One region of the Yersinia entomophaga genome, then DNA from elsewhere that is predicted to be linked to it. Evidence: predicted binding sites of a transcription regulator. Region 1 holds the regulator's gene; each other region holds the start of a gene.

Region 1 (3,288 bases):
GATTGGCGAAATGGCTCAGATGCATAAAGAAGCGGGTATGCCGCTGCAAACCTGGCACTTTGGCGGAGATGAGGCGAAAAATATCCGTTTGGGCGCGGGTTTCCAGGATAAAAACGGCAAGATTGAGCCGGGCAAGGGCATTATCGATCAGAGCATCGAAGATAAACCTTGGGCGAAGTCTCAGGTTTGTCAGGACATGGTTAAGCAAGGAAAAATTGAGGACGTGGAACACCTCGCTAGCCACTTTGCGATAGAAGTGAGCAAGTTGGTTAATGCGCACGGTATTGAGAAAATGCAGGCCTGGCAGGATGGTTTGAAAAACGCCAAAGATGCCAAAGCTTTCGCTACCAAACGCGTAGGTGTGAACTTCTGGGATACCCTGTATTGGGGCGGAGCCGATTCGGTGAACGATTGGGCGAATAAAGGCTATGAAGTCATCGCTTCTAACCCAGACTATGTTTACTTCGATATGCCTTATGAAGTGAACCCGCGTGAGCGGGGCTATTACTGGGCAACTCGTTTTACCGATGAAGCTAAGGTATTCAGTTTTGCGCCAAATAACATGCCGCAGAACGCTGAAACTTCCGTTGACCGCGATGGTAACCATTTCAGCGCCAAGAGTGATAAGCCTTGGCCGGGTGTTCACGGTATTTCAGGTCAGTCGTGGAATGAAACTGTACGTACGGACGATCAAATGGAATACATGATGTTCCCACGAGCGCTGCCGTTGGCAGAACGTGCTTGGCATCGCGCACCTTGGGAGCAGGATTATAAAGCGGGCCGCGAGTACAAAGGTGGAGAAACCCATCATGTGGATACTCAGGCGTTAAGTGCCGATTGGCAGCGTTTTGCCAATATTATGGGTCAGCGCGAGTTGGCAAAACTGGATAAGGCCGGTATCTCGTATCGCCTGCCAGTGCCGGGAGCGCGTGTTCAGGGCGGCTTATTGGAGGCTAACGTTAGCCTGCCGGGGCTGACCATAGAATACTCCGTTGACGGTGGTCAGCAATGGCAGAAATACGATATCAAAAACCAGCCGAAGGTCAGTGGCGAAGTGATGATTCGTTCTGCCAGTCCGGACGGTAAGCGCAACAGTCGTGCTGAAGTCGTTAGCGCAACTTTGTAATTATCCGTCTAGTTGTAGTATCGGCCCTGAGCAATTGGGGCCAAATTAACCTGTTGTTAAACTGAGTGTTATTAAGCTGTGTCTAGTTATCTCCTGTTTAAGTTGAGTTGATGGTAATTTCCCCGGTGCCCCCGGGGTTTTTTTTTGCCTGTTATTTAGTGTAATTATTTGCGAACGTTTTTAGTCGCTGAGCCTTATTTTAGATAAAGATGACTTAGGCCCAAAATAATTGAAATTTAATCTGTTTATTTGAACGCTAAATAACAATAGGCGGAGAAGGAAAATAGATTTATGAGGAGTAAAAAAAAGACCACGCATTTTCCAAGTGTATTTTACGACTTAGAGAAGGGTGGTCTGATACTCGGATCTGATGAATCAGATCTTATTTTTTGTCGTGCAAAGTCTCATCTTCACGGCAATCGCCGCCTTCACAGTGACCGTATAAATACAGGCTGTGATTCGTCAGCTTGATACCGTGCTGAGTTGCGATTTCACGTTGGCGGACTTCAATGGATTCATCGCTGAACTCGATCACTTTGCCACAATCCAGGCAAATCAGGTGATCGTGATGATGCTGTTGGGTCAGTTCAAAGACAGACTTGCCACCTTCGAAATTATGGCGGGTGACAATACCGGCGTCGTCAAACTGGTTAAGTACGCGGTAAACCGTGGCCAGACCAATCTCTTCACCCATATCGATCAGCTTTTTATAAAGATCTTCCGCACTGACGTGATGGCAATCTGGCTTTTGCAGCACTTCCAAAATCTTCAGGCGCGGAAGCGTTACCTTAAGGCCAGCGTTCTTTAATGCTCTGTTGTTGTCAGTCATGCGGATTCAGTCCTGTTACTTTGTTATTCAAATTGAGGCTGTTCAGCCTATGACATCGGTAGGCACAAAAATATAATTGCGTCTCATTATAGAACCGGTAGCTCAAAATGAAAACCGTAGGTTATTAACAAAGATATAATTGCACACTTTGCAAGATTAATCATGCAGCGTATTGATGAACGGGGAGAACAGATAGCCCTAGTGTACAGTGATGGCGACGGAACTTACAAATTTAAAACTGTTTAGTTTCGTTAACGCCTTATTATCATCTATTTTTGTGGGGTTTTTGCCGCACATTTACGCACCAGAATGGAGAACCATGCCCTGATCGCAAACCAGGCAATTCAGGGCATGTTAGGCAGATTAACCCACGATATCTGACAGACTCAGTTCTTCGCTGATTTGTTTTACCCAAGCTTCAACGCGTTCGTTGGTCAGCTCTGGTTGACGGTCTTCATCGATAGCCAAGCCGATAAAGTGATCGTCATCCGCCAGACCTTTTGACGCTTCGAAATGGTAGCCTGCGGTTGGCCAATGACCGACAATGGCTGCGCCACGCGGTTCGATGATGTCACGTACTGTGCCCATGGCATCACAGAAATATTCCGCATAGTCTTCCTGATCGCCACAGCCAAACAGGGCAACCAGCTTGCCATTGAAATCGATCTCTTCCAGCGTTGGGAAGAAATCATCCCAATCACACTGTGCTTCGCCGTAGTACCAGGTTGGGATCCCGATCAGCAAAATATCGAATTGCTCTAAATCTTCTTTGCTGCTTTTGGCAATGTCGTGAACCTCTGCAACGTCTTTGCCCAGTAGCTTTTGGATCATCTTGGCAATGTTTTCGGTATTGCCTGTGTCGCTGCCAAAGAAAATGCCTACAGTTGCCATATGAAATTTATACCTTTGAATTCAATTAGTTACGTTAGTTGTGGAGCCTGCTGCTCCACAATATAACACATTTTTCATCGTGCTTGTGGAAAGCGCCTTTTTGCTGAGGCTGACTCATCTGATTTTATTAACAGGCTGATTGCTAAGCCATTGTTTCAAAAAAGAGTCATCAGGGACTACGCAGGTGACTAAATCCTTAATAGAAATAAGGAATTAAGTCCTCAGACTGACTATTTCCAATAGGCCGTCATCATGCCAGAAAACATCTCTCTGCTTATATCAAGTTTATGCGATATAAAATTTTCATCTACCGCTCAACCTTGGCAGACGATTGCCGATAACCGAATTGAAACCCGCGGGTTTCGATTGCGGTGCCAAGGAGGGCCTTGTCAAATCGATTTTTGATGAGGAAGGAGAAGTCGTTGGCTGTATGGAACGTCCT
Region 2 (3,288 bases), 1.4 Mb from region 1:
TGGGCCCATACTTAATACGCCGAGACTGATTTCAAACGCGATTTCTTCGTCGGTTTTGGGCGGTGCTTTCCCCTGATCTTTCGGGACGGTTTTACAAGGAACTCCGCGTTCCCATTTACAATGGCGTGACTGAAAATTGGACCAGCTTTCTTTATTTGATTGCCATCTAGGTTGAGCTTCTCGTCCATGGGAAATATTCAATGCTAATGTTGTAAATAATAAAGTTGAAAATGTTATAGTTAATTTCATATTCACTCCTTATTTGATGAGAACGCTTTTATAATATAAATAATGTTATAAGCACGGCCTAGGGTTTCAAAATTAGCATTGAATTGTAAATTTGAATTTATAAGGTAAGTGGATTTGATTTTATATAATGACTATTACGTATGACGATTAATTAACTGTATTATATTAATTAAGGATAAAAACCTTCACGAATTTGCCTCGGAGTGATATTAAACGTGCGACGCAGTGCGGTCGCAAAATTTGCGGAGCTGGTATATCCGGCAATGGCAGCGGCTTGATCGATACTGACTCCTTCTTTTTTTAAGGCCAGCATGGCGCGCTTCAATCGGCAATGGCGCAAATACTCAAATACCGTCACGTTATAATTCTCTCGGAAACGGCGTTGCAGCGTGCTGGGACTCATATTAATTGACTGAGCCAGTTCTTGCAGTGAAAGTTGGTCGGCTTCGCCGCTTTCCAGCCAGTCACGTAACTGTTGAATCCGATTCAAGCCACGCAGAGATATTTTGTTTTGCTGTTGGCTTGATTGTTCCAGTGAGCTGAATGCCTCGATAATCAGACCGATACACTGGCTTTCACATCGTAACCGCTCCAGTGGCGTGCGGTAGGGGGGCGCACTTGCTATTTGCTGGGCGATGGAAATCGCCTGGACAGATGGTTGCCATAAATGAATTGCCAGATGTTGCTGAGTGAAGTCGTACAGTTTCTCCCATCCTCCTTCCTGCGGCAGCAAATCCCCATATAGCCATTCGCGGTCAAAGGTCAGCGTTAAAGTGCGTTCATGACCATTTTTCTTTCCATGCCGGGTAAATAAGGTGTTCTCAACGAGAGAAATCAGAGAGGAAGGCCCTTTCTCATGTAGCTCTAATGGTTTGCCACCAAAGGATATATTCGCGCTGCCGCTCACCACGATAGCCAGTTTGAGTGAGGGCGCCAGACAGTTCTGCGTTTTGATGTCGTAAAGATTAGTGACATTCGCCGTATGCAGAATTAAATGGGGGTTGAGGCGCAGTACCTGGAAATCACCAAATAGCACCGGGTCAGTGACAGAGGATTTCCCTCCGCTTAGACGATAGTCGCTGGCGACCAAATTGGATTGTTGCACAATTTGCTCGGGATAGATGGGTTTAGAAGAAGCCGAAACCTTGCGCATACTATTTTTTTTCATCGCAGACAAGATGAGCCCCCCTTGAGCATTGTCTCCATACTTTTTACCCGATGACATTGACGCTGCGGCAAAGAGCTTTGCCGTTTTCACAAACCTTTTTCCTGTAGCGCAATGTAACAATTAGCGCGCCGAATGGGTAATGAAAATAATTATCAATCTTGTTTGTTTTTGTTGGCTCGTTAATCAGTCGTCGGGGACTCTCTCCGCCGCGATGTGTTGCGGGCGCCAGCACTAGGGAAATTTTTATAATGATGAATGTCAAATGGCAGCGGCGCTACCTGGCGGCCATGATCGGCCTGTGTCTCTCCACACCGTTGTGGGCGCAAGCTCAAAATAATATCAAAACCGGTACGGATACCACGTCAACCGAACAACCGGAAGCCACTGCTACATCTACATCGAAAAAAACCAATGCGCTAGCCAGTGGCGACACTTTGGTGGTAACTGCAGAGCAGCAGGTACGACAGGCGCTAGGCGCTTCGGTTATCACCGCGGAAGATATACGCAAACGGCCGCCGGCCAATGATTTATCCGAAATCATCCGAACTATGCCGGGAGTGAATCTTTCTGGCAATTCCGCCAGTGGTCAGCGCGGCAATAACCGTCAGATCGATATTCGCGGTATGGGGCCGGAAAACACCCTGATTATGATCGACGGCATCCCTGTTTCCAGTCGCAATGCGGTACGTTACGGCTGGCGCGGCGAGCGTGATACTCGCGGTGATACCAATTGGGTTCCCGCCAATATGGTAGAAAAAATCGAGGTGTTGCGTGGTCCTGCGGCGGCTCGCTATGGCAATGGTGCCGCCGGTGGCGTGGTGAATATCATCACTAAGCAGCCGAACAAGCAGCTACAAGGTAGCTGGAATGCTTATATGAATGTGCCGCAGCACAGTAAGGAAGGGGCGACCCGTCGCACTGACTTTAGCCTGATGGGGCCACTAAGCGATACGCTCAGCTTCCGTTTATACGGCAGATACAATAAAACCGATGCCGATGAGTGGGATATCAACGCCGGTCATGAGTCATTGCGCACGGGTAATCAGGTCGGGACTTTACCTGCCGGACGTGAAGGCGTACGTAATAAAGATATCAATGGCTTATTGCGCTGGGATTTCAGTCCCGGTCAGTCTCTGGAATTCCAGGCAGGCTATAGCCGTCAGGGAAATATTTACGCTGGTGATACGCAAAATACCAACAGTAACGCCATTGTGCGCAGCCTGTACGGTGCTGAAACTAACCGCATGTATCGTGAGAATGTCTCGGCAACCCACCGCGGATTCTGGGATAGCGGCGTTAGCACTACGTCTTATCTTCAATATGAAGAAACCCGAAATTCGCGGATCAGTGAAGGTTTGGCCGGCGGTACCGAAGGTATTTTCTCAAACCGCGGTTTTAATACCATCACCCTGGATAATTACGTTGCGCACAGCGAAGTTAATCTGCCGTTCGAGTGGGGCGTAAATCAGGTCGTGACCATTGGGGCGGAGTGGAACGATCAGAAAATGCATGATCCAGCCTCCAATACTCAAACCACGACCGAAGGCGGTAGCGTAGGCGGTTTGAAGGATTCCGGGCGCAATACGCGCACATCGGCGCACATTGCTTCTCTGTTTGTGGAAGATAATATCGAACTGACGGAAACGACCATGTTGACGCCGGCTGTGCGCTACGATCATCACAGCAAAGCAGGGAGCAACTGGAGCCCGGGGGTGAACCTTTCTCAGGCGTTGGGCGATAATTTTACGCTGAAAATGGGTATTGCCCGCGCTTACAAAGCGCCAAATCTGTATCAGACCAACCCGGACTATCTGCTATATAGCCGTGGGCAAGGCTGTTACGGTGGCGGCGGGAGTTGCTATTTAATGGGG
Region 3 (3,288 bases), 1.9 Mb from region 1:
TCGGGCGCGCTTGTCAGGCAAGCCAGCGCTAGATTCGCCTGCGGGCGTTATCAGGATGCCATGCCATCCTGGCCCTGCGGCTCAAGGCGCGCTTTCAACAGCTGACGGCTGTTCACTCTTGGCCTCATCCCTGCTCGGCCCACTTCCTGATTGCGCCTGTTGAGTGCAAAACCAGTGTTCTTACGAATCACAATTTGCCTTTCGTTTTTGATAGGGCTTTTGACCTTGAGTTTGATTTTTCAGAGCACATTTGAGCGGCTGAGACGATGAGTGAGGGAACCCACTTAGTGGGCAGGCGATACGTGCGGAGGCGCGGATTGTTAAGGCTCGCGCTTACGAGCCTTAACTCGATTGAGGCTGTTGAGGTGAGATATTCACCAATCGAATACCAACCCCTTGCCCCCGCCCCGCGGCCGCTATCACAAGGTAAGCAAACAAAAATTAATTCTCTTTCGTTTCCTCTACACTCATCTTCACGTCCTCTTGCTCAGCACTCCCCATCGAAGCCTGACGCAAAGGCTGGACGCAAACCGCAATAACCGCCCCTAAACCCGCAGCAGCGACCCCATAGGACAACGCAGCTAAAGCCGGTGTCATCAAACGCGCCAGCAAACCTAATCCCAATGCGCCCAAAGACTCACCGGTAACAAACTGCACATTCCACAGACTATTAACTCGCCCCAGTAATGCGTCCGGTGTATGACTTTGAACCAAAGTATATTGCAGCAATCCGCTGATCGAACCCAGATAGCCATACAACAGCAGCCCCGGTAATGCCAGATAGAAATTATTAGTCAAACCCAGCGTTGCGATAGATAAAAATGCCGCTATAGACGCATACATCAACACCAAACCGGGACGGCGAACCTCCGCGACCCAACCGCTAGTAAAGGCTCCGATAGTCGCCCCTAACGGCACTACCGAATACATAATCCCAATCTGCGAGGCACCAACGTGATAAGTATTTTCAGCCAGCGCAGGGAACAGCACGCGAATCGCTCCGACCATGCTTACCAATGTCCCCAACAACACGACCGAGCCAACCACTTTATTGCTCAATACGAAGGAAATACCGCTGGCCAAAGCACGCAGCGGGTGTTCATGCTGCGTCACCGTCGGTTTCATCTGCGGTAAACGCAACAGCGGCAGCAGCGTCAGCATCGTACCCGTAGCCGCAATACCGTAGTTCCAACCCACTCCGCCGTAAACAATAATCAGACCGCCAATAGCCGGTGAAAGAATTGACCCCAAACGCACGGTCAGCATACTCAAACCGCCCGCCGCCGCCAGATTTTCACGTCCAACCAGCGATGGCGTAGCCGCCATTAACGCCGTCATGCCCAAAGCGCCGAAAAAACCGTCCCAAGTTGCCAGCACGTACAGCACCCACAGTGAAGGCGTGGCGGCAAAAGCGTTTATACTCAGACCAACAAAACCCAAACCGCAGGTAAAACGAGCGAATAAAATCAAACGACGTCGATCGAGACGATCGGCCAATACACCGCCCAACAGCAGACCAATAAACATGCCCAAGCCATCTAACGTGACGGCTAACCCTACCTGCAGGGTGGATCCGGTCATCGCCTGGATTTGTACCGGCACCGCAACGGTAAGCATCCCCAAGCCTAATACTGAGATCAGGCGAGCAATAAATACCGCCCGAAAATTTGCATTGTTCTTTAACAGGCTGAAATCCAGAAGAATGGGTGACTTTGCCATGATTATCTAATCCATTAATGTCGACAGAAATGCTGCCGGACATGGCCCTATTGACCGAAAAAAGTGTATTGTCACGCGGATACTCGCAGAATTTTGCTGATGTAATCCAATAATGACTCGTGCTAACATAGCGCAAACAAATAATAATGATAATCAAAACGATAACAATAATCATTTTATTAAAGAAGAATCGTTATGTCCCTTGATAAGACACTCAACATACCCGTTGCGGCTAGCCAATCGGGCCGCTTCTCTAACGACCGTCGTCGTGTATTCGGTTTATTTCTTTGCCTCACTCTACTGCTGATTATCATGGCCTGTAGCCTGATGTTCGGTGCCAAAGCCATTCCTCTAGACGTGGTATGGCGCAGCTTGCTGGGGGAACACAGTGGGCAAGACAGTACCCTGATTTTGGAATCCCGTTTACCTCGCACGTTGATTGGCGTATTGGCCGGAGCGGCTTTGGGGCTTTCGGGCGCAATTATTCAGGCACTGACTCGCAACCCGCTGGCCGATCCTGGTATTCTCGGCGTCAATGCCGGAGCCAGTTTTGCCGTTATTATCGGCATTACCGTTTTTGGGGCTAACGCCATCAGCGGCTATATGATTTTTGCGTTTGTCGGTGCAATGCTTACCACGCTATTGGTTTATTGGGTCGGAACCTTGGGAGCCGGCGGTGTGAATCCGTTGCGCCTGACTTTATCTGGCGTCGCTATTGGCGCGGTTCTCACCGGAATTTCCTCCGGCATCTCTCTGACTCACCCCACGGTTTACGACAGCGTCCGATTCTGGCAAGCAGGCTCGCTGGATATTCGCAATATGTCAGTGGTTACCGCAGTCACGTTGCCGATCGTAGTCGGCACCTTAATCAGTCTATTGCTGGCGCGTCCGTTGAACGCCATGCATATGGGAGAAGATCTGGCGGCAGCTTTAGGTGCGCATATTGGCCGTACTCAATTCTGGTCAGTCGTTGCCGTAACTCTGCTGTGCGGCGCAGCTACCGCAGCCGTCGGCCCTATCGCCTTTGTTGGCCTGATGGTGCCGCATATCGCCCGTTGGTTGGTCGGCCCCAATCAATGCTGGATTCTGCCTTTTACGCTGGTGATGACGCCTATCTTGCTGCTGTTCTCCGATATTGTCGGCCGTTTTCTGGTTCCTGGTGAGCTGCGAGTTTCCATCGTTACCGCCTTTATCGGCGCGCCGCTGTTAATAGGATTAGTACGCCGTAACGCAAGGATGACCGCCCTGTGAAATCAATCACTCAACCTTGGATTATTGGCCACAGTGACGGCCGGATAAATCTGCGCGTGCGTCCACGCAGTTTGTTGACCTGCGCCCTGTTGCTGCTGGCCTGCCTGATATTGGGCGCGCTAGCGTTAACTTTCGGCACGCTAAAACTCTCGACCAATCAGGTGGTTAGCGCTCTGTTTGGTCAGGCCAACGGTTATATCAATACCATCGTCATTCAGTGGCGGCTACCGCGAGCGGTTATGGCGCTAATTTTCGGAGCAGCGCTAGGCATCAGCGGCGCTTTGTTCCAATCGATGATCCGCAACCCTTTGGGTAGCC

The links. Region 1 encodes Fur, which represses iron uptake genes when iron is present. Its sites were predicted from a motif close to ATAATAATGAGAACNACTATCAA; they were not measured.
Positions count from the first base shown of each region.
Region 2: PL78_RS14160 (TonB-dependent siderophore receptor) is a predicted target of Fur. The motif match lies at 1,557-1,579, and genes of this name have one in related genera.
Region 3: fepD (Fe(3+)-siderophore ABC transporter permease) is a predicted target of Fur. The motif match lies at 1,872-1,894, and genes of this name have one in related genera.

Region 1 is NZ_CP010029.1:261,339-264,626, forward strand. Features, by position in the region: gene PL78_RS01305 (beta-N-acetylhexosaminidase) at 1-1,126, shown strand, start outside; gene fur (ferric iron uptake transcriptional regulator) at 1,509-1,955, opposite strand; gene fldA (flavodoxin FldA) at 2,319-2,846, opposite strand.
Region 2 is NZ_CP010029.1:3,131,501-3,134,788, forward strand. Features, by position in the region: gene PL78_RS14150 (hypothetical protein) at 1-249, opposite strand, end outside; gene PL78_RS14155 (helix-turn-helix domain-containing protein) at 419-1,426, opposite strand; gene PL78_RS14160 (TonB-dependent siderophore receptor) at 1,669-3,288, shown strand, end outside.
Region 3 is NZ_CP010029.1:2,125,919-2,129,206, forward strand. Features, by position in the region: gene entS (enterobactin transporter EntS) at 442-1,719, opposite strand; gene fepD (Fe(3+)-siderophore ABC transporter permease) at 1,915-2,970, shown strand; gene fepG (iron-enterobactin ABC transporter permease) at 2,967-3,288, shown strand, end outside.